DNA from 3 places in the Kribbella sp. NPDC058245 genome. Region 3 is predicted to be linked to each of the others. Evidence: riboswitches for the same ligand, from Rfam matches in the RefSeq annotation. Region 3 holds a riboswitch; each other region holds the start of a gene.
What was found. Region 3 has a riboswitch for ZMP and ZTP ahead of ACFVWG_RS35750 (glycine hydroxymethyltransferase). Riboswitches for the same ligand answer to the same signal wherever they lie in the genome.

Region 1 (7,030 bases), on a different contig from region 3:
GTGATCTCGAGGTCGCCCATGACGTAGGCACGGACGAGGCCGAGGTCGCCGGGGGCCGTCAGTACGTAGGAGAGGCCGCGTTCGGTCGCCAGATGCATGTGGATGGGGGAGTCCACCGGGCCGGTGGCGCTGCCGTCGTACGCCGTGAAGCGGAACGGGAGGCCGTCCGGGGTCACGGTTGTCAGGGCGTCTGCGATGGATACCTGGGTTGCGAGCGTCGTCATCGGCGCGTCACCGCCTTTTCGTAGAGCCCGGTGAGCCGGGCGTCCGGGTCGTAGCGTTGTTTCACCTCAGTCAGGGCCGGGACGTTGTAGAGCCGGTCGAAGGTGTCTCTGTCGTAGTAGGCGTCGGAGTAGAGCGACTTGTGGCCGCCGAAGCGGGCGACCGCGTCCTCGATCGAGCGGTTGACGTCGCCGTCCTCAGCATCAGGAGCGATCGGGACGGTGCCCCAGAAGCCGACGTTCACGTAGGTCTCGCCAGGTGCGAGCGGGTAGAGCGGCCACGCAGCGGATCCACGCAGGCGGAGCGGGCACAGCCACACAGGCCGCATCCCGACCTCAGCATCGAACCAGCGCAAGAACGCGGCCAACGCAGCTACCGGGATCTCAACATCCTGTACGACGCGCTCGCGCGGCGGCTGACCGCGGCGGGCACTGATCCGGGCCGCAACCTGATGACGGTTCTCGAAGCCGACGAGCTTGTGGAACACGTCGCTGCGACGCCACCGGCGCGGCCAGAACCGCCGTACCCAAGGGTTCTGGGCACCGAAGGCGGCCGAACACCAGAACCAGTCGGTGTCCCAGCGCCACAGGTAGTCGTGTGCGGTGAGGACGTCGGTCTGTCGCTGCTGGATGGAGCGGTAGAAGATCTGCTGGCCGGTGTAGTCACTCGTCTGGGCCACGGCGTCGCTGTTGCGGCCGAGCGTCAGATAAGCCTCTGAAGGGGTGAACGCAACCCCGTCGACGAAGTGCACCGGCTCGTCGCGATAGGCGCCTGAGGCAACGATCCCGTCCAGGACCGGTGCCAGCTCGTCCAGAGACAACCGCACATGGCGCAGGGCGACGTACGGCGAGATGCGGTCGAGGGAGATCCGCAGCCGGGTGGCGTACCCGAGCGTGCCGTAGGAGTTCGGGAACATCCGGAAGAGGTCGGCGTGCTCACCCGAAGGCCGTGCGGTCACCACCTCACCAGCGCCGGTGAGGATGTCCATCTCCAGCACCGACTCGTGCGGCAGCCCGGCGCGGAACGACGAGGACTCGATCCCGAGCCCAGTCACCGCTCCACCCAGCGTGATCGTCTTGAGCTGTGGGACCACCATCGGCGTCAGCCCGTGCGGCAGGGTCGCCGCGACCAGGTCCTCATACGTGCACATGCCCTGTACGTCGGCCGTCCGCGCGACCGGGTCGACACTGATCACGCCGGTCAGCCCGGACACGTCCAGCCCCGGCCGCTCCACCGCCGTACGCGGGCGGAACAGGTTCGAACTCTTCTTCGCCAGCCGGACGGGTTCGCCCACGGGGATGCGCTGGTACGACGCCCGCAGCCGCCCTACCGCCTGATCGTGATCGAGCGTGGCAGCCACATCCGATGTCGAAGGCACCTAATCAGAGTACGACGGTGATTCGGAGGGCGCATGGGACTTCTGTCACGGCGAGCGGCCCGGGGTAAGTTCGGACCTATGGGTGACTTGGTGAAGGCAGCGCTCCCGTGGGCGGATCCGGAGCGGGTGCTGCGGGGGGTGCCTGAGGGGGTGGCGGCGCAGGCTGATGGGGCTGAGTTCTATGTGCCTGAGTACATGGGTGTGGTGGACTTCCCCGCGGTGTTCGCGACGATGCCGGACCTGAAGGTGGTCCAGTTGCAGACTGCTGGGTTCGAGGGTGTGCTGCCGCATCTGCCGGAGGGCGTCACCTTGTGCAATGCGCGGGGTGTGCACGACGCGTCGACGGCCGAACTGGCGGTCGGGCTGATCCTGGCGTCGTACCGGCGGATCCCTCGGGCGGTCCGCAACCAGGACCTTGGGGTGTGGCCCGGCGACAACTATGGCGAGATGGATGACTCGCTGGCGGATCGGACCGTGCTGATCATTGGGTACGGGTCGATCGGTGAGGCGCTGGAACGGCGGCTGGCCGGGTTCGAGTGTGAGGTGGTTCGGGTCGCGCGGCGGCCGCGGGACGGCGTACATCCCACGACTGACCTCCCTGACCTGCTGCCGCGCGCGGATGTCGTCGTACTGCTGACTCCCGCGACTGACGAGACGCGCGGCATGGTCGACGCCAAGTTCCTCAGCCAGTTGAAGGACCGAGCGCTGCTGGTGAACGTGGCTCGCGGAGTCATCGTCGACACCGACGCTCTCATCGCCGAGCTCGCCACAGGCCGTATCTCCGCCGCCGTCGACGTCACCGACCCCGAGCCGTTGCCGTCGGGGCATCCGCTGTGGTCTGCTCCGAATGTGCTGATCAACCCGCACCGTGGGGGTGCCTCGACGGCGTTCGAGCCGCGGGTCGCCCGGTTGGTGCGGGCGCAACTGGAGCGCTACGTGCGCGGCGAAGCACTCGTCAATGTGGTGGCAGGGCCGCCACGGTAGGAGGACAACGATGTCCGAGGCTGTACTGCTGATCGGGACCAAGAAGGGGCTCTGGATCGGCCGCAGCGACGCTGCGCGCCGGGAGTGGAGGCTCGACGGGCCTGCGTTCGAGATGCAGGGCGTGTACGCCGTGGGCATCGACACTCGCGGTGAGCGGCCGCGGCTGTTCGTGGGCGGGACGAGTGAACACTGGGGGCCGGCGGTCTTCCACTCCGACGACCTCGGCGCGAGCTGGGACGAGCCGCCGGAGGGCGCGATCGGGTTCCCCACGGGGACGGATGCGTCGCTGGAGCGGGTCTGGCAGATCCAGCCGGGCGTCGAACCTGGTGTCGTGTACGCCGGGAGCCAGCCGTCGGCGTTGTGGAAGTCGACCGACGGGGGAGTGACGTTCGAGCTCGTCCGCGGGCTGTGGGACCACCCGCATCGTGAGCAATGGGGTGCGGGCTTCGGCGGTCAGGCCGTCCACACGGTGCTGCCGCATCCGACCGACCCCGCGCGGATGAGCGTCGCGATGTCGACCGGCGGGGTCTATCAGACGGCCGACGGCGGTACGACGTGGTCGCCGGCCAACCACGGGATCAAGGCGTACTTCCTGCCCGACCCGGATCCGGAGTTCGGTCAGTGTGTCCACAAGCTCGCGGGGCACCCCGCCGTACCGGATCGGCTGTTCGCGCAGAACCATCACGGGGTCTATCGGTCCGATGACGGTGGTCAGATCTGGAAGTCGATCGCGGACGGACTGCCGTCGGACTTCGGCTTCCCGATCGCTGTGCACCCGCACGAGCCCGACACCGTGTACGTCTTCCCGCTGGTTGCTGACGGCAACCGAATTCCTCCGGACGCCACCTGCCGCGTCTACCGCTCGCGCGACGCGGGAGCGACCTGGGAGCCGTTGACCAAGGGCCTGCCCGACGTCTCCTACGTTCCCGTCCTGCGTGACGCGCTGACGACCGACACCGCCGACCCGGCCGGCGTGTACGTCGGCACTCGCGACGGCTGCGTCTACGCCAGCGCCGACGCGGGCGACACCTGGAGCGAGGTCGCTCGCCACCTCCCCGACGTACTCACCCTGCGGGCCGCGGTCCTGTGATCACCCTCGACCTCCCACCGGTACTGCGCCCGTTCGCGGCCGGTGCCGATCGCGTCACCGTCGACCCCGGCCCGGACCCGACGGTGCGCAGCGTCCTCACCGCCCTCGACGCCCCACTGCGCCGCCGCCTGATCGACGAGCAAGGCGCCGTACGGCGGCACGTCAACCTCTTCCTCGGCCAGGACAACGTCCGCGACCTCGCCGGCGCCGACACCCCACTAACCGACGGCGACCACCTCCTCGTCCTCCCCAGCGTCGCCGGCGGCTAGCCCTCGTCAGTGGCGGAAGAGGCGGACGTTGGTGGGGGACCAGGTGATGTTGGCGGCCGTGCAGGCGGCGGCTACCTGGTCTGAGCGGATGGAGCCGGCGGGTTCGGCGATGTGGGCTACGCCGAAGCGGGCCGCCTCGTCCACGTTGTCGGGGAAGGGGAGAGCGCCGTCGGAGACCATGGAGACGCCAGTCAAGGGCTCGTTCGAGTGGCGGGACCACCAGGAGGCGGCTTTGAGGCCGGCTGTCCTCGTGCAGTCGACTCGGGATTGCTGGCCGGCGCCGATGCCGATGGCCATGCCGTCCTTCAAGAGAGCGACGGTGTTGGACTGGGTGTAGCGGACGACGATCAGGCCGAGCAGGAGATCGTCAGCAGCCGCCGATGGGACCTCTGGGCTCAGGAGGTCCCGGGTCAGCGGGAGGTCGTCGCGATGTTGACTCAACCGGAGACCGTAGAGCTCGCGCACCTCCTCCAGTGGCGGCTCGAACGCGGGGTCCGCCTCCAGCACCAGATACGTGCCGCGCTTCTTCGCGGCCAGGATCTCCACGACACCCGGCTCGAAGCCGGGCGCGATGATCCCGTCGCTCACGACACGGCGCAGCACCTCGGCGAGCTCAAGATCCACCGGGTGTGACACCGCGACGAAATCGCCGTACGACGACTTGGGGTCGGCGTCGCGGGCACGGCGGTACGCCTCCACAACCGTCGTACCGAGGGCGGCGCCGGCCGGCGAGACATGCTTGTACGACGCGGCTGCGGGCACCCCGAAAGCAGTCGCGGCTTCGCGGACGAGTTGCCAGCCGGTGAGGGCGTCGAGGACGTTGATATACGACGGACTGCCCGAGACCACCGTGAACGGAGCGCGGGCTCCGATGACGGCAAGAGCGGCAGGCTGGTGGGGGTTCATTCCGTAGCGCAAGAGAGGCCTCCAGAAGCTGGAGGCGCCCAGGCGGTCGACGCCACGTAGTCGGCCGCTCCCCGGTGGTGACCCACCCTCGCCAGTCGCGGTAGGTCAAGCTTATTGCAGGAACGTGCAATTGGGGTCCAGAGCCGCCAGAACGGTCTTACGATCCGCGAATGGGGATCTTCTCGCGGAAGGCGGCGCCGGGCGTCGACGTGTCCGGCCTGAGGCTGGACCAGGCCTGGCTGGACGCTGACCTCGACACGGCCTATGCGGCGGTACGGCGGGGAGATCTGTCCACCGGACTGGCGTTGCTCAAGGTCACGCCGGCCAACACCAACCTGCGGTCGATCCGCGCCACCGGCCTTGCCAAGGCAGCGGTGGGGCGGAGCGAACAACTGGAGCTGCGGCTGGAGGCCTACCCGAAGGATCCGGATCTACTGCTCTGGTACGGGCAGACGCTGGTCTTCGAGGCGTGGGCGGTGCGAACCGGGCAGCGGGCCAAGGACGTGTCGGCGCAGCGGTTCACGACGTTCCACGACATTCTCCGTACGGCGGCCGAGGTGTTGCAGGGCGCGATTGTCTCGGCGGCCGACGACGCGGTCCCGTGGGAGGTGCTGCAGTGGGCGGCCCTGGGGCTGCAAGCGGAGTTGGAGGACAAGGCGGAGATCTTCCACGCCGCTCTCGTCCGTCACCCGGGCAGCTACGCGGCGCACACCGGCCGGGTTCAGGTGCTGGCGAAGAAGTGGTCCGGTCTGGAGCTGGCTGAGCTGATCGAGTTCGGCGACGGCGTGGTGGAGCGGGCGCGGCCGGGCAGCGTGCTGTGCACGATCGCGGCCAACGTGTTCAATGAGGTCTGGCTCGAGATCGCCTCCGACAAGGAGCGGACGAAGGTCGAGCGAATGAAGCGGTACGCGAGCGGCGTCACAGCCCGGCGACCGCAGTTGCTCGCGGCCCGCGACAAGTGGTGGAACGACGGCCGGACGCCGGACCCCGCTGACGTCTCGGCCAACGGGACGATGGCGTTCGCGCTCAAGTGGGCGGGTGCGAAGCGGGAAGCGATGGAGCACGCCACCCGCACCGAGGGCCGAATCGAGAGTGTCCCGTGGGGTTACGTCGGCGGCCTCACCGGCTTCGCCGACGCCCTCACGAAGCAGATGGACTAAAGCTTTTCCGCACGGAAGACCATCAGGCGGGAGTCCGGCTCGAACGGCTGCTCGTGCCAGCCGGCGTACACATTGACGATGAACCCGGCCGCCTCCAGGGCCTTCGAGATCTCGTCGACGGACCGGAAGAACAGCTCGGTGCGATAGACGTCGTCCCGGCCGTCGTCGTACAGGTTGTGTGCGTCGAAGACGACCCGGCCGTCGTCGCTGACCTCGATGAGGTCGAGCCATTCGGTGAGGTGCCCGATCGCCGTGTCGCGATCCCCGTACGTCGCCTCGCGCGTCCACGACTCCCACGCCCGGGCCGCGGGGTTCCGGGACTCGAAGACCAGTACGCCGCCCGTCCGCAACGCACCCGCGATCGCGGCGAAGGGTTCAGCGAGCGAAGGGATGTGCATCAATGTGTTCCCGGTGCAGAGCACCAGGTCGACATCGCCGGTCGGCTCGACCATGCCGGCGTCGCCGGAGATCCAGGTGACCGTGCTGGGCGTACGGCGGGCGTAGTTCAGCATCGTGAGGCTCGGGTCGATGCCGATCACCTCGCGCCCGTCCACGGCCAGTGAGCGCGCGAGCAGCCCGGTACCGCAGCCGAGATCGACGATCTTCGAGACCTTCAGCGAGTCGGCCACCGCATGGAAGTACACCGTGTCGTCGCCAGGAGGGTTGTCGAGGTCGTAGAGCTCGACCAGTTGCTCGTCACCGTAAGGATCATCCACCCGGCGAACGCTAGAGAGACCGAAGCACGAGGGCAAAGTGTTTAGAGTGAGCCCATGGTCGATGTGAAGCCCCGCAGCCGCACTGTCACCGATGGTCTGGAAGCTACCGCGAGCCGAGGGATGCTCCGAGCGGTCGGCATGGGGGACGACGACTGGGTGAAGCCGCAGATCGGCGTGGCCTCGAGCTGGAACGAGATCACCCCCTGCAACCTCTCGCTGGACCGGCTCGCGAAGGCGGTCAAGGAAGGCGTGCACGCGGCCGGTGGGTACCCGCTGGAGTTCGGCACGATCAGCGTCTCCGACGG
Region 2 (7,030 bases), on a different contig from region 3:
CAGTAGCCGCCCGCCAGGAGCTGGGGGCGGAATACGAAGCAGAGATCATCGAAGGCTTCCTGGAACGCCTCGACGCCCAGCGCCGCGCCACCGTCGTACCGGCGCAGCCGCAGCCCCCGGCCAACCCGAGCCGCGAACGCGACCCGGGCGGCCTGGCACTCGCGATCGTCTCGATGGGCGTCGCCATCCCGATCACCGCGATCTCGGCCAACATGGTCGGCTTCACCGGCGTCGTGGTCAGCTGGGCCGGCCTGGTCGGCATCAACCTCGCCCGCGCCTGGGGCCGCCGCCGCTAGCGCACGCAGGCGATGCCACCTGCCGATGGTTGCATCAGAGCAGGTCGCGGATGTACGCGCCGAGGAGTGCGGTGGTGTCCGGGACGAAGGACCACTCGCCCAGACGTCGTACAAGCTCTGATGGGGTCATCCAGGCGCCCCAGGCGACCTCTTCGGGCTGGTGGGTGACCGGGCCGTCCCAGACGCAGGTGTAGAGATAGGCGTGGTAGTTGGTGAAGTCGTCGGCGTAGTCGCCTTCGGGCAGCTTGGTGAGCTCCACGCCGCTGATGCCCAGCTCCTCGGCGAGCTCGCGCACCACCGCGTCGTACGGGTCCTCACCGGCGTCGATGACGCCGCCGGCCATGAAGTCGTAGCAGGCCGGGTAGACGTCCTTGGTGTCGGTACGGCGATGCACGTAGATGTCGCCGGCCGCATTCCGGACGAGTACGCCGGTCGCGGAGTGGCGCAGGTTGTCGCGGCGCATCACCGATCGCGGCTGTGCATCGATGACCACGTTGTCGTCGCTGAGAATCGCCACCATTTCGTCCACGCGGGCAGTCTCACACGAGCGCCTGTGGACAAAGCACCCCGGTTTGGGGGCGGAACCGCGTAGGCTCGTGAGCATGAGTGTGCGGCGCATTATGGGGACCGAGACCGAGTTCGGCATCTCGGTGCCCGGCCAGCCCGGGGCCAACCCGATGCTGACCTCGAGCCAGGTGGTGAACGGCTACGCCCAGACGCAGCCACTGGCGCGCAAGACCCGGTGGGACTTCGACGAGGAGCACCCGCTGCGGGATGCGCGGGGCTTCGACCTGAGCCGGGAGGTGGCCGACACCAGCCAGCTCACCGACGAGGAGACCGGCCTGGCCAACGTCATCCTCACCAACGGCGCCCGGCTGTACGTCGACCATGCCCACCCGGAGTACTCCGCCCCCGAATGCACCAACCCGCGCGACGTGGTGGTCTGGGACAAGGCCGGTGAGCTCGTGATCATGGAGGGCGCGCGGCAGGCCCGGCAGATCCCCGGTGCGCCGCAGCTGAACCTCTACAAGAACAACACCGACAACAAGGGCGCGTCGTACGGGTCGCACGAGAACTACCTGATGCGCCGGTCGACGCCGTTCGCGTCGATCGTGCGGCACCTGACGCCGTTCTTCGTCAGCCGCCAGGTCGTCACCGGCGCGGGCCGGGTCGGGATCGGCCAGGACGGCGGCACGAACGGGTTCCAGATCAGCCAGCGCGCGGACTACTTCGAGGTCGAGGTCGGCCTGGAGACGACGCTGAAGCGGCCGATCATCAACACCCGCGACGAGCCGCACGCGAACCCGGACCGCTACCGCCGGCTGCACGTGATCATCGGTGACGCGAACCTGTCGGAGATCTCGACGTACCTGAAGGTCGGTACGACGTCGCTGGTGCTCGCGATGATCGAGGACGGCTGGCTGACCGACGACCTGGGTGTCGACCGCCCGGTGCAGGCGCTGCACGAGATCAGCCATGACCCGACCTGCCTGCATCTGATGACGCTGAAGGACGGCCGCAAGCTGACCGCGGTCCAGTTGCAGACGGAGTATCTGGAGCAGGCGCGTAAGTACGTCGAGGACAAGTACGGCGACGACGCGGACCGCCAGACCAAGGACGTGCTGTACCGCTGGGAGCAGGTGCTCGACCAGTTGGCGATCGATCCGATGAAGCTGGCCGACCAGCTCGACTGGGTCGCGAAGTACAAGCTGCTGCAGTCCTACCGCGACCGCGACGGCCTCGAGTGGGACGACCCGAAGCTGCACCTGGTCGACCTGCAGTACGCGGACCTGCGCCCCGACAAGGGCTTGTACTACAAACTCGTCAGCTCCGGCCGGATGAAGCGTGTCGTGACCGACGAGGAGATCCGGATGGCGGTCTCGCACCCGCCGACCGACACCCGCGCCTACTTCCGCGGCCGCTGCATGCAGCAGTACGCGCCGCAGGTCGCGGCCGCTTCCTGGGACTCGGTGATCTTCGATCTGCCGGGCAAGGAGTCGCTGCAGCGGATCCCGACCCTGGACCCGCTGCGGGGCACAAAAGCCCATGTCGGTGCCCTTCTGGACCAGTGCGACACCGCGAGTGACCTGGTTCGCACCATCACTGGGGGTGCCGCCGGGTAGGGTCGCTCTTAGAAGCAACGGGAGAGCGGTTGGGCGTCTCTTCCACTGCGGTTCTAGGAGGTGTGAGCGATGGCGAAGGACGGCGGGCAGCAGCACAAGCAGCCGAAGCGTTCGACGACCGAGGAAGAGGTCGAGCAGTCGACCACGTCGGAAGACGTGGCCGAGCGCAAGGAACGGCTCGACGAGGATGTCGACTCGATCCTCGACGAGATCGACGAGGTGCTCGAGGAGAACGCCGAGGAGTTCGTCCGCGGGTTCGTGCAAAAGGGTGGGGAGTGAACCGCTCGATGACATTTGATGCCTCCGGCAGGTTGCCGGAAGCCTTCCTGACCCCAGGTGGCACGTCGTTCATGGACTTCCTGGCCGGGCACGCGCCCGACCTGTTGCCCGGACGGCGCAGCCTGGGGCAGGCCGACTTCTCCGACCACGTCCCGCACGGTACGACGATCGTCGCGCTCACCTTCGCGGGTGGCGTGGTGATGGCCGGCGACCGGCGGGCCACGATGGGCAACATCATCGCCTCGCACGACATCGAGAAGGTGTTCCCCGCCGACGAGTACTCGGCGGTCGCCTTCGCGGGCTCGGCCGGGTTCGGGATCGAGATGGTCCGGCTGTTCCAGGTCGAGCTCGAGCACTACGAGAAGCTCGAGGGCACCACGCTCAGCCTGGACGGCAAGTCCAACCGGCTGAGCGCGCTGATCCGGGGCAACCTGGCGATGGCGATGCAGGGGCTGGCCGTGGTGCCGCTGTTCGCGGGCTACGACCCTGACCGCAAGGGCGGGCGGATCTTCTCCTACGACGCCACCGGCGGCCGCTACGAGGAGACCCACTTCCACAGTGTCGGCTCGGGCTCGCTGTTCGCCCGGGGCTCACTGAAGAAGCTCTACCGCGAGGATCTGTCGGCGACCGACTGCGCGATGGTGGCGATCCAGTCGCTGATCGACGCTGCCGACGACGACTCGGCGACCGGCGGCCCGGACATGCTGCGGCGGATCTTCCCGGTGGTCGGCGTGGTCACCGCCGACGGCTACCAGCGGCTGCCCGAGGACGAGGTCGCCACGCTGGTCGACGCGGCCTGGGCGCAGCGCCACGTGCGCCCCGACGGCCCCGCTTCGGCGTCCCTGACCTGATCCCCATCGACTGATAGAGGACGAATGAGCACGCCGTTCTACGTATCCCCAGAACAGCTGATGCGCGACCGGGCGGACTTCGCCCGCAAGGGCATCGCCAAGGGCCGCAGCGCGATCGCGCTGCAGTATGCCGACGGCATCCTGTTCGTCGCGGAGAATCGTTCGCCCGCGCTGCACAAGGTGGCCGAGATCTACGACCGGATGGCGTTCGCCGCGGTCGGCCGCTACAACGAGTTCGAGAACCTGCGGATCGCCGGCGTGCGCCTGGCCGACATGCGCGGGTACTCCTACGACCGGCGCGACGTCACCGGCCGGGCGCTGGCCAACGCGTACGCGCAGACCCTCGGCGCGATCTTCTCCTCCGGTGGCGAGAAGCCGCTCGAGGTCGAGATCCTGGTCGCCGAGATCGGCGCCTCCACGGCCGACGACCAGATCTACCGGCTCACCTACGACGGCTCGATCGCCGACGTCCGTGGCTATGCGGTGATGGGTGGCCAGGCCGAGCAGGTCGCGGAGTATGTCGGCGAGCACTACTCCGAGGGCATCTCGCTGGCCGGGGCACTGCGCCTGGCCGTCGACGCCCTCGGTCACGACAGCTCCGAGCCGCGTGAACTGACCTCGGACCAGCTCGAGGTCGCCGTACTGGACCGGACCCGGACCCAGGTGCGGAAGTTCAAGCGGATCTCGGAGGAGACGCTCGCCCGGATCCTGTCCGAGTCCCAGCCGGCCGCCGACATCGAGGAGGCCACCGCGGAAGCCGCTGCGTCGGCCGACGCCGAGCCGGCCACCTCGGCTGGAACGTCGTCAGCTTCGTCTTCGTCTTCGGATGATGACGACGCGCCGATCGCTCCGCCGGAGGACCCCGACGACAGTCGTCCGCTGTGACGGACCGAACCACCGACTCAGCCGCCACGTCCGACGTGGCGGCTGAGTTGTCTCGGGCCGCCGACCCGCAGCCGTGGGAGCTGCTGGGGGAGAAGGTCGCCTACCAGCGGTTTCTGACGGTGAAGGTTCGCCGCTACCGGATGCCGAACGGTCACGAGGTCGATTGGGACGTCACCGGCCCGGAGTCCGCGGCGGCCGTCGCGGCCGGTGTCACCGTGCTGCCGCTGACCCCGGACGGCCGGATCGTGACGGTCCGGATGTTCCGTCCCGGTCCGGACAGCGTCGTCACCAACCTGCCCGGCGGCCTGATCGAGCCGGGGGAGGAGCCCGAGGTCGGCGGCGCCCGCGAGCTCGAAGAAGAGACCGGCTACACCTGCGAAAGCATCGAGATCGTCGGCTGGCTCTGGGCCGGTACGTCGTCGACCTTCCGCAAGTACGTCGCCATCGCCCGCGGCTGCCGTCCCGACGGCAAGCAGCAACTCGATGACGCCGAGGACTGCGTCCCGGTCGAGCTGAGCGTCGACGAGTTCCGCGCCGAACTCCGCGCGCCCGGCGGCATGACCGGCACCGACACCGCCTACCTGGCCCTGGATCACGCAGGTCTGCTCTGACGTAAAATAACGCTGGGTCCGCGACTGGCGTTGAGGTGGAGTACCACCGGGGAGCGGCCTGCCGGAGGATCCGGCTGTCGCCGCGCGCCTGGGCACTCGACCTGTTGCCCGAAGGAGTGCGCCCATGACCGCCGAACTGATGATCGGGACCGACCTCGCCGCCGAGATGGTGACGAACGCCGCCGCCCGTGCCGAGAAGCTGCGGGAATCGACCGGGGTGCAGCCGTGCCTCGCGACCGTGCTCGTCGGTGACGACCCGGCCTCCGCGACCTACGTGCGGATGAAGCAGAACCGCAGCAAGAAGGCCGGCATCGGCTCACGCAGCGTCGTACTGCCGGCCGAGACCACCACCGCCGAGCTGATCGCGACCCTCACCGAACTGTCGAACGACCCCGAGGTGCACGGGATCCTGCTGCAGCACCCGGTGCCGAGCCACATCGACGAGCGCGCGGCCTTCGAGGCGATCGACCCGCGCAAGGACGTCGACGGGGTGACCATGCACTCGTTCGCGGCGATGGCGTTCGGGGAGCCCGGGTTCCGGTCGTGTACGCCGGGCGGGATCATGCGGCTGCTCGAGGCGTACGACGTACCGCTGTCCGGAGCGCACGCGGTCGTGATCGGCCGCAGCCCGATCCTCGGCAAGCCGGCCGGGATGTTGCTGCTGGCATCGGATGCGACCGTGACCTACACCCACTCACGCACCGTCGGCCTGCCCGACATCGTCCGTACGGCGGACATCGTGGTCGCCGCGGTCGGCAAGGCGAACTTCGTCCGCGGCGACTGGCTGAAGCCGGGCGCGGTCGTGATCGATGCCGGATACAACGAAGGCAACGGCGACGTGCATTTCGGTGAGGCCTCCGAGGTGGCTCGGTTGATCACCCCGGTTCCGGGTGGGGTCGGGCCGATGACGATCGCGCTGCTGCTGGAGCAGACCGTAGCCGCGGCCGAGGTTTCCGAGACGGCTGTCCAGTCCGTGGAGACTCTGGCCTAGGCTGTAGAGGTTGTCGGAACAGTTTGACGAGGAGGCGTGACGTGGCGGTGCGGGCGATCCGGGGAGCCACCCAACTGGACGCGGACGAGCGCGAGCACCTGCTCGAGCGGACCGCCGAGTTGGTGAAAGCTGTCCTGGAGGCGAACGATCTGGACAGCGCGGATCTGATCAGCATCCTGTTCACCGTCACGCCGGACCTGAGCTCGGAGTTCCCGGCGGTCGCCGGCCGTCAGATCGGACTGACCGACGTACCGCTGATGTGCATGCAGGAGATCGCCGTACCGCATGCTCTCCCGCGGGTGGTGCGGTTGATGGTGCACACCGAGTCGGATCGTTCCCGCGACAAGATTCAGCACGTCTACCTGCACGGCGCGACCGCGCTCCGTCCCGACCTGACAGGCGCCCAGTGACCGAATTACGTGGCCCGGTTCGCATCGTCGGTGCCGGACTCATCGGTACGTCGATCGGCCTCGCCCTGGCCCGGTTGGGTGTCGTCGTGGAGCTGGTCGACGCGAACCCCGACAACGCGCTGATGGCCGAGCGCATCGGTGCCGGATCACGGCTGGTGCAGATCGAACCGCAGCTCGTCGTGGTCGCCGTACCGCCGGACCACGTCGGCTCGGTGATCGCCGAGCAGCTCGCGCAGACCGACGCGATCGTCACCGACGCCGCGAGCGTGAAGTCGAAGCCGCTGACCGATGCCCGGCTGCTGTCGGCGGACCTGACCCGGTACGTCGGCAGTCACCCGATGGCAGGTTCGGAGCGCAACGGCCCACTGGCCGCGCGCGCCGACCTGTTTGACGGCGCCACCTGGGCAATCACCCCGCACGAGACGAGCTCACCCGAGGCCGTTGAGCTCGTCCGCTGCCTCGCCGAGGCGTGCGGTGCGCGGACAGTCGAGCTGTCGGTCGAGGACCACGACATGGCCGTCGCCCGCGTCTCCCACCTGCCGCAGCTGATGTCGTCCCTCGCCGCCGGCACCCTCGTCGACGCC
Region 3 (7,030 bases):
ACCCGGGACGCGGCGCTCGGTGCCGCTTTGCGCCCGTACGCCGACCTCGCGGACGACCCTGGTCTGGTCCGGATCGGAGAGCTCGCGGGATCGCAGGAAGCGCTCTCTCACGCTCTCCCGGCGAACCAGTATCCGCCGGTTCTGCGGACCCACGACCGGTACGGGAACCGGATCGACGAGGTCGAGTTCCACCCGTCGTGGCACTGGTTGATGGAGCAGGCCGTCGGGTTCGGGCTGCAGGCCGCGCCGTGGACGAGTGACCGGCCGTCGCCGCATCTGACGCGGGCGGCCGGGTTCTACGTCTGGTCGCAGGTCGAGCCGGGCCACGGCTGCCCGATCTCGATGACGTACGCCGCCGTACCGGCGTTGCGGGCTGACGAGCGCCTCGCGGCCGAGTGGGTTCCGCAGTTGGCCGCGACCCAGTACGACGTACGACGGTTGCCCGGCGCAGCCAAGCGTGGCGTGCTGGCCGGGATGGGGATGACCGAGAAGCAGGGTGGATCCGATGTCCGGGCCAACCTGACGACGGCGACGCCTACGGGCGAGGAGTACCTGCTGAACGGGCACAAGTGGTTCTGCTCGGCGCCGCAGGTCGACGTGTTCCTGGTGCTCGCGCAGGCGCCGGACGGGCTGAGCTGTTTCGTCGTACCGCGAGTCCTTGCTGATGGCAACCGGAACACGTTCGCCCTGCAACGGCTGAAGGACAAACTCGGCAATCGCTCCAACGCGTCCAGCGAGGTCGAGTTCCACAACACCATCGGCTACCGCCTGGGTGACGAAGGCGCCGGCGTCCGGACGATCATCGAAATGGTCGCCGCCACCCGCCTCGACTGCGTCCTGGGCTCCGCCGCCCTGCAAAGAAGAGCCCTCGTCGAAGCCACCTGGCACGCCCAGCACCGCTCCGCCTTCGGCAGCCTCCTGGTCGACAAACCCGCCATGCAAAACGTCCTGGCGGACCTGGCGATCGAGAGCGAAGCAGCAACCGCTCTCGCGATGCGTCTGGCCGCGGCGGTCGACGCCTCGGCGTCAGGTGATGAGCGCGCCGGGGCGTTCCGGCGGATCGCGCTTCCCTTGGCGAAGTTCTGGGTTTGTAAGCGGACCTCGTTCATGGTGGCTGAGGCGTTGGAGTGTCTCGGCGGGAACGGGTTCGTGGAGGAGTCGGGGCTGCCGCTGCTCTTCCGGGAGTCGCCGTTGAACTCGATCTGGGAAGGGTCGGGCAACGTCAACGCGCTCGACGTCCTGCGGGCGCTCCGGCGGCCGGAGTCGTTGGAGGCGTGGCTGCTGGAAGTTGGGGCGGCGCAGGGTGCTGATCACCGGCTCGACGCGGCAGTGAGCGACGTACTGCAGGCGCTGTCCGACATCGAGGGGGCTGAGGCCGGGGCGCGGCGGTTGGCCGCGCGGATGGCGTTGTGCCTGCAGGCGTCGCTGCTGGTGCGGTACTCGACGCCCGCGGTGGCGGACGCGTTCGTGGCGTCGCGACTGGCCGGGGACTGGGGCGGCGTGTTCGGGACACTTCCGCGAACGACACCGTTCCGGGAGATCGTCGAGCGCACGATAGGCTGACCGCTGTCGCGACTGGCGCGCTGAAGGTGGAGAACCACCGGGGAGCGAAACCCGTCGGCACCGTGCGCCTGGGTGCCTTCGACCCACTGCAACCGCAGGAGAGACTTCGATGACTCACCAACCCTTCGACGCCGCCGCGGCGTCGGCCGCGTACAACAACGCCCTGCAGGTGATCGCCTCGGTCGAGCCGACCATCGCGGGCGCGATCAAGGCCGAGCTGGCCGACCAGCGCTCCTCGCTGAAGCTGATCGCGAGTGAGAACTACGCCTCCCCCGCCACCTTGCTGACGATGGGCAACTGGCTGTCCGACAAGTACGCCGAGGGCACCGTCGGGCACCGCTTCTACGCCGGCTGCCAGAACGTCGACACCGTCGAGACCGCCGCGGCCGAGCACGCCAAGGCGCTCTTCAACGCCCCGCACGCCTACGTCCAGCCGCACTCCGGGATCGACGCCAACCTGGTCGCCTTCTGGGCGATCCTCGCCCAGCGGATCGAGTCCCCGGCGCTGGCCGAGGTCGGCGCCAAGCACGTCAACGACCTGTCCGACGAGGACTGGGCCAAGCTCCGCAAGGCGCTCGGCGACCAGAAGATGCTCGGCATGTCGCTGGACGCCGGCGGTCACCTGACGCACGGCTTCCGCCCGAACATCTCCGGCAAGATGTTCAACCAGCACTCCTACGGCACCAACGCCGAGACCGGCCTGCTCGACTACGACGAGGTCGCGCGCAAGGCCCGTGAGTTCAAGCCGCTGATCCTGATCGCCGGCTACTCGGCCTACCCGCGCAAGGTGAATTTCGCCAAGATGCGCGAGATCGCCGACGAGGTCGGCGCGACCCTGATGGTCGACATGGCGCACTTCGCCGGTCTGGTCGCGGGCAAGGTCTTCACCGGCGACTTCGACCCGGTACCGCACGCGCACGTCACCACGACCACCACGCACAAGTCCCTGCGCGGACCGCGCGGCGGCATGGTGCTGTGCCAGCCGGAGTTCGCCGAGTCCGTCGACCGCGGTTGCCCGATGGTCCTCGGTGGCCCGCTCAGCCAGACGATGGCCGCCAAGGCGGTCGCGCTGGCCGAGGCCCGCCAGCCGTCGTTCCAGACCTACGCGCAGGCCGTCGCCGACAACGCGGTCACCCTCGCCGAGGGTCTGATGAAGCGTGGCGTCAAGCTCGTCACGGACGGTACGGAGAACCACCTGGTCCTGCTCGACGTCTCGTCGTACGGGATCACCGGCCGCCAGGCCGAGTCGGCGCTGCTCGACGCGGGCATCGTCACCAACCGCAACGCGGTCCCCCGCGACCCGAACGGCGCCTGGTACACCTCGGGTGTCCGGATCGGTACGCCGGCACTCACCACCCGCGGGTTCGGTGCCGACGAGTTCGACAAGGTCGCCGAGCTGATCGTGGACGTGCTGTCCGCCACCACACCGACCAATACGGCCGCCGGTGCGCCGTCCAAGGCCAAGTACGTGTTGGCCGACGGCGTCGCCGACAAGACCCGCGCAGCCTCCGCCGAGATCCTCGACAAGCACCCGCTCTACCCGGGTCTCGAGCTCAGCTGACAGCCCTCACGAGCGCCCGTTCCACAAGCCGTGGAGCGGGCGCTGGTTTGTGTAAGGTTCAATCATGGCGCCCACTCCGGAAGAGATCAGTCAGTACGTCGAACGCTTCGCCGGTGTGATGGCGAACAGCGGCGTACCGACGATGTCGGCCCGGGTGATGGGCCGGATGCTGGTCAGTCCCGATGGCACCATGACCGCGGCAGAACTGGCCGACACCCTCAAGATCAGCCAGCCCGCGGTCTCCGGCGCGGTCCGGCAACTGATCCAGATGTCGTTCATCTCGCGGGAGCGGATGCCCGGTTCGCGCAAGGACCACTACCGGATTCGCGAGGACGTCTTCGCCGCGATTCTCGAACGCCGCAACCAGGCGCTGACCGAGTGGGCCGCCAGCAGCAGCTACGGTGCGAGCCTCTTCGGCACCGACACGACCGTCGGCCGCCGGCTCTCCGAGGCCGCCGACTTCTTCAGCTTCGTGCACGCGGATCTCGAGCAGACCATGAAGGACTGGCGCGCCGAACACCCGCGCTAAAGCTTGACCATCAACTGCTTGGCCACGGCCAGCGCGGTCGCATCGTCGCCGTACCGAGAGACGACCTGCACTCCAACGGGAAGCCCGTCGAGGAGTCCGGCCGGCACGCTCACCGCCGGATGCCCGGTCACGTTGAAGGCCCAGCACGGATCGCCGACGATGATGTTCTCGTTGTACTGGTCGTAGCCGTGGGCAACGGTCAGCGTCGTGGGTGTGACGAGTGCGTCGACGACATCGAACAGATCGGCAAGCGCTGTGTTGTTCCGGTCCCGCACTTGGCGGGCACAAGAGGCTTCTGCCGCGTTGACCCCGCGTCCGGCATCCAGTGCGGACAACGCCTGCCATGCGTCGTCCGTCGGGAGCAGCTCGAGCGGTACGTCGACCACCTCGACGACTGACAAGCAGTCGCGCACAACCCGGTCGACGCCCGGATCCACGGCGTACGCACTGAGGCTAGACAGGTAGGCGACCCGAAAGGGGCCGTCGGCAAGGATCGGCACCGGCCAATGCGGCAACGCGGTCGGATCCAGCCGATGCGGTCCACTCGCGAGGCTCGTCGCCAGCATCACGTCGTCCAGGTTCGCGCCGATCACCCCAGCGGTCGTCAACCCACCCAGGGCCCGCCCGACAGCGCGCGGCACTCGGCCGAGCGTCCCCTTGAATCCCACCAGCCCACAGAACGACGCCGGAATCCTGAGCGACCCACCGCTATCCCCACCAGTCGCCAGCGGTACGACGCCCGCCGCGACCGCCGCCGCTCCCCCAGCCGTCGACCCACCTGACGACCGCGTGAGATCCCACGGGTTCCGTGTGTACTCAGACCCGTTCCACCCATACGTCTGCGAGCCGGGACCCGGTCGCGCCCGCGTCGCCGTACCGATCGGAATCGCTCCCGCCGCCAGCAACCGCTCCAGGATCGGCGACTCCGGCGGCGTCCGAGCCTTCACCAAGAACGGCACCCCAGCCAGCGCCCCGGAGGGATCAACCTCCTTCGCCAGCCGAAGCGCCCGCTCACCATCCAGCTCCTCCAGAAAATGCAGCACCGGATCCAACCGCCGAGCAGCCTCCAGCGCCTCCTCGATCACCTTAACGGCATCCAGCGAACCCGCCTGAACCCCGGCCGCGATCTCCCCCGCACTCAGCACCCCGCAACTGTAGACGTGTACCGAAGAACGGGTAGAGGTCACCGCTGGGCCGCGCTGCCCCGCCTACCAGCATCGTGCGGGTACCTCCACAGGCCGACCACTACCCGTCCGTCGGTACAGCTCCTAGCGGGTGAGGGCGTAGACGGCGATGGCGGCGAAGTCGTCGGCGGGTTCGGAGGCTTGCCAGGAGCGGACGTCGTCGACGTAGCGCGAGCCGTGGCCGGTGAACTCGGCGTAGGCGTCGACGCCGTTGGCCGGGCACGGGTTCATGCCGTCGAGGTTGTCCCCGAGTCCTTCCTCGAAGAGCTCCGCCGAGTTCGGCCCGTTGACGACGGCACCCACGACCTGGCGGCCGGTGATGTTGCCGATCTGGTGGTGCGGGCAGCGCCCGGGGTTCGCGCCGACGCCGACCATGAACGACACACCCCACGCGTTGGCCCCGAACGCCCAGTCGAGCTGCTGCGCACCGAAGGCGTCGTACTGGCGGTCGCCCGTCGCCTTGTGGTAGAGGCGCGCGGTCGCGGACAGGCCAAAGGTGTGCGGTACGGCGTCAAAGTTGGCGTACTGCGCTCCCGCCCGGAACGGATCACCGGCCGCCCGCTTGGCCCCGATCTCGAGCTGCGCCCGCAGATCACTCGTCAGCTTGCGAACCAACGGACGGTCCGGCCGCGCCGCGCGGATCAGGTCCGCATGCGCCAGCGCGCTCACGTCGTACAGGTTGAGCGTGTCGCCTCCAGCCTCGTGCTGCAGATACTGATCAGCCCAGTACGACGCCTGCCGCACCCAACCGGATGCTCGCCGATCGCCCAACCGCTGAGCCGCCAGCGCCAGCTCAGTCGCGCCCAACTCGAGGTCATCGCGCCACGCGGACTCTGGGTAGAAGGCAAACGGCAGCGACGTCACCAACTGGCCGACCCCAGTGGTCTTGGCCATCGCATAGATCTGCGCCGCGGTCTCCAAATGCTTGCGAGCCAGCTTGCGATCGGTCCGCGCCTCGACCTGCGCCGCGAGCGCGAAAGCGGCCGCCGTCCGGCCGGCCAGGTTCGGGCTGATCGGCTTCCCCGGCGCCGCGGCGCGGAACACCGGCCGGTTGCGCAGGTGACGTTCCGCGGGCGCGGTCAGGTGGTCGTCCGCCTCCGGCAGCCGCCAGATGTCGTGGTCGCCGATGAACGTCTCTTCGGCGTTCCCGGTCCCGACGCCGACCTGGATGTAGAGGGTCTTCGACCGCTCGTCCCACATCTTGTCGAGCCAGTTGAGCCCGTGCCGAGCCTCGTTCAGTACCTTGCTATCCGGCTGCCGCGCATCCCGGGTCGATGCCCACAGCAACGATTCCGAGTACGCCGCGATGTGCGTGAACTTCAGGTAGTCGCCGGCGTCGTACCAGCCGCCCTCGACATCCACCGGAGCACCGATCCGGCGCAACTCCCCCACCGTCTGATCGGTCTCCGGATCGACGAACGTCGGTGTCTCATAAACCGACGCGGACCGATCCGTCAGGTGCGCAGGCTTGCGCCCGAGCGAACCCGGTACGACGTTCGCGCCGTCCCGCTGCTCGGTGAAGAACGTCACCGCCTTGTCCTTCGCCGACGTCGCCAGCGCATCCCCATCAGCCCGGATGACAAAAGCAGGCGACGACGCAACCCCTGGCACCTCGACCCGATACGTCCCCGGCACCCACAACCGTGAGAGGTCCAGCGCGGACACGTGCTGGTACTTCGCGTTCCACTCCCCCAGTTCAGTGCCGACGCGCCCGGTCAGCACCTGCCGGCCGCGGTCGTCCACCACCCGGAAGGCACGACCGGTCACAGCACCCTGGCTCAGCACATACGCCGCCTTACCGTCGAAGGCGCCGTACCCCAGCTGATTGACCCGCACCGCACCCCCGGTCGCGGCCTCGACCGGACCGACCAGGCCCAGCACCAGCCCCGCCGCCATCAGAACCGACCCCACCCGCCACAACGCCTTCACCACGACCTCCTCCATCAACAGTTAGGAAAGTTTCCTGTTGATCCGAGGAAAAGTACAGGGCTTACGGCTGCGCCGGCACTCCTTGGGCGAACAGATACACCGGCTCCGCCTCCGCTTCGGTCGACGGCTGGTCGACGTACTCCTCGAGCACGTCCTGCAACCGGCCTCGGAGCTCGGCCAGCCGCTCCGGCGTCAGGCGCAGCCAGACATCGAGCGTCAGCTCCGCTTCGGCCCACGCCGTGCCGTACTCCGGGCGGCGCGCAA

Region 1: it holds a riboswitch for ZMP and ZTP, as region 3 does, so the genes downstream of both, ACFVWG_RS28900 (5-aminoimidazole-4-carboxamide ribonucleotide transformylase) here and ACFVWG_RS35750 (glycine hydroxymethyltransferase) in region 3, are expected to answer to the same signal.
Region 2: it holds a riboswitch for ZMP and ZTP, as region 3 does, so the genes downstream of both, ACFVWG_RS18005 (bifunctional 5,10-methylenetetrahydrofolate dehydrogenase/5,10-methenyltetrahydrofolate cyclohydrolase) here and ACFVWG_RS35750 (glycine hydroxymethyltransferase) in region 3, are expected to answer to the same signal.

Annotation. Positions count from the first base shown of each region.
Region 1 is NZ_JBHVWY010000013.1:255,258-262,287, reverse strand. Features, by position in the region: gene ACFVWG_RS28925 (class I SAM-dependent methyltransferase) at 1-224, opposite strand, end outside; gene ACFVWG_RS28920 (FAD-binding oxidoreductase) at 221-1,600, opposite strand; gene ACFVWG_RS28915 (2-hydroxyacid dehydrogenase) at 1,679-2,584, shown strand; gene ACFVWG_RS28910 (WD40/YVTN/BNR-like repeat-containing protein) at 2,595-3,674, shown strand; gene ACFVWG_RS28905 (MoaD/ThiS family protein) at 3,671-3,943, shown strand; gene ACFVWG_RS28900 (5-aminoimidazole-4-carboxamide ribonucleotide transformylase) at 3,950-4,861, opposite strand; ZMP/ZTP riboswitch at 4,879-4,958, opposite strand; gene ACFVWG_RS28895 (hypothetical protein) at 5,020-6,009, shown strand; gene ACFVWG_RS28890 (class I SAM-dependent methyltransferase) at 6,006-6,725, opposite strand; gene ilvD (dihydroxy-acid dehydratase) at 6,780-7,030, shown strand, end outside.
Region 2 is NZ_JBHVWY010000007.1:37,225-44,254, forward strand. Features, by position in the region: gene ACFVWG_RS17970 (hypothetical protein) at 1-296, shown strand, start outside; gene ACFVWG_RS17975 (NUDIX hydrolase) at 331-816, opposite strand; gene dop (depupylase/deamidase Dop) at 899-2,419, shown strand; gene ACFVWG_RS17985 (ubiquitin-like protein Pup) at 2,489-2,698, shown strand; gene prcB (proteasome subunit beta) at 2,707-3,549, shown strand; gene prcA (proteasome subunit alpha) at 3,574-4,434, shown strand; gene ACFVWG_RS18000 (NUDIX hydrolase) at 4,431-5,045, shown strand; ZMP/ZTP riboswitch at 5,056-5,146, shown strand; gene ACFVWG_RS18005 (bifunctional 5,10-methylenetetrahydrofolate dehydrogenase/5,10-methenyltetrahydrofolate cyclohydrolase) at 5,170-6,036, shown strand; gene aroH (chorismate mutase) at 6,078-6,446, shown strand; gene ACFVWG_RS18015 (prephenate dehydrogenase) at 6,443-7,030, shown strand, end outside.
Region 3 is NZ_JBHVWY010000020.1:27,326-34,355, reverse strand. Features, by position in the region: gene ACFVWG_RS35755 (acyl-CoA dehydrogenase family protein) at 1-1,563, shown strand, start outside; ZMP/ZTP riboswitch at 1,562-1,644, shown strand; gene ACFVWG_RS35750 (glycine hydroxymethyltransferase) at 1,673-3,124, shown strand; gene ACFVWG_RS35745 (GbsR/MarR family transcriptional regulator) at 3,189-3,653, shown strand; gene ACFVWG_RS35740 (amidase) at 3,650-4,798, opposite strand; gene ACFVWG_RS35735 (glycoside hydrolase family 9 protein) at 4,922-6,781, opposite strand; gene ACFVWG_RS35730 (winged helix-turn-helix domain-containing protein) at 6,828-7,030, opposite strand, start outside.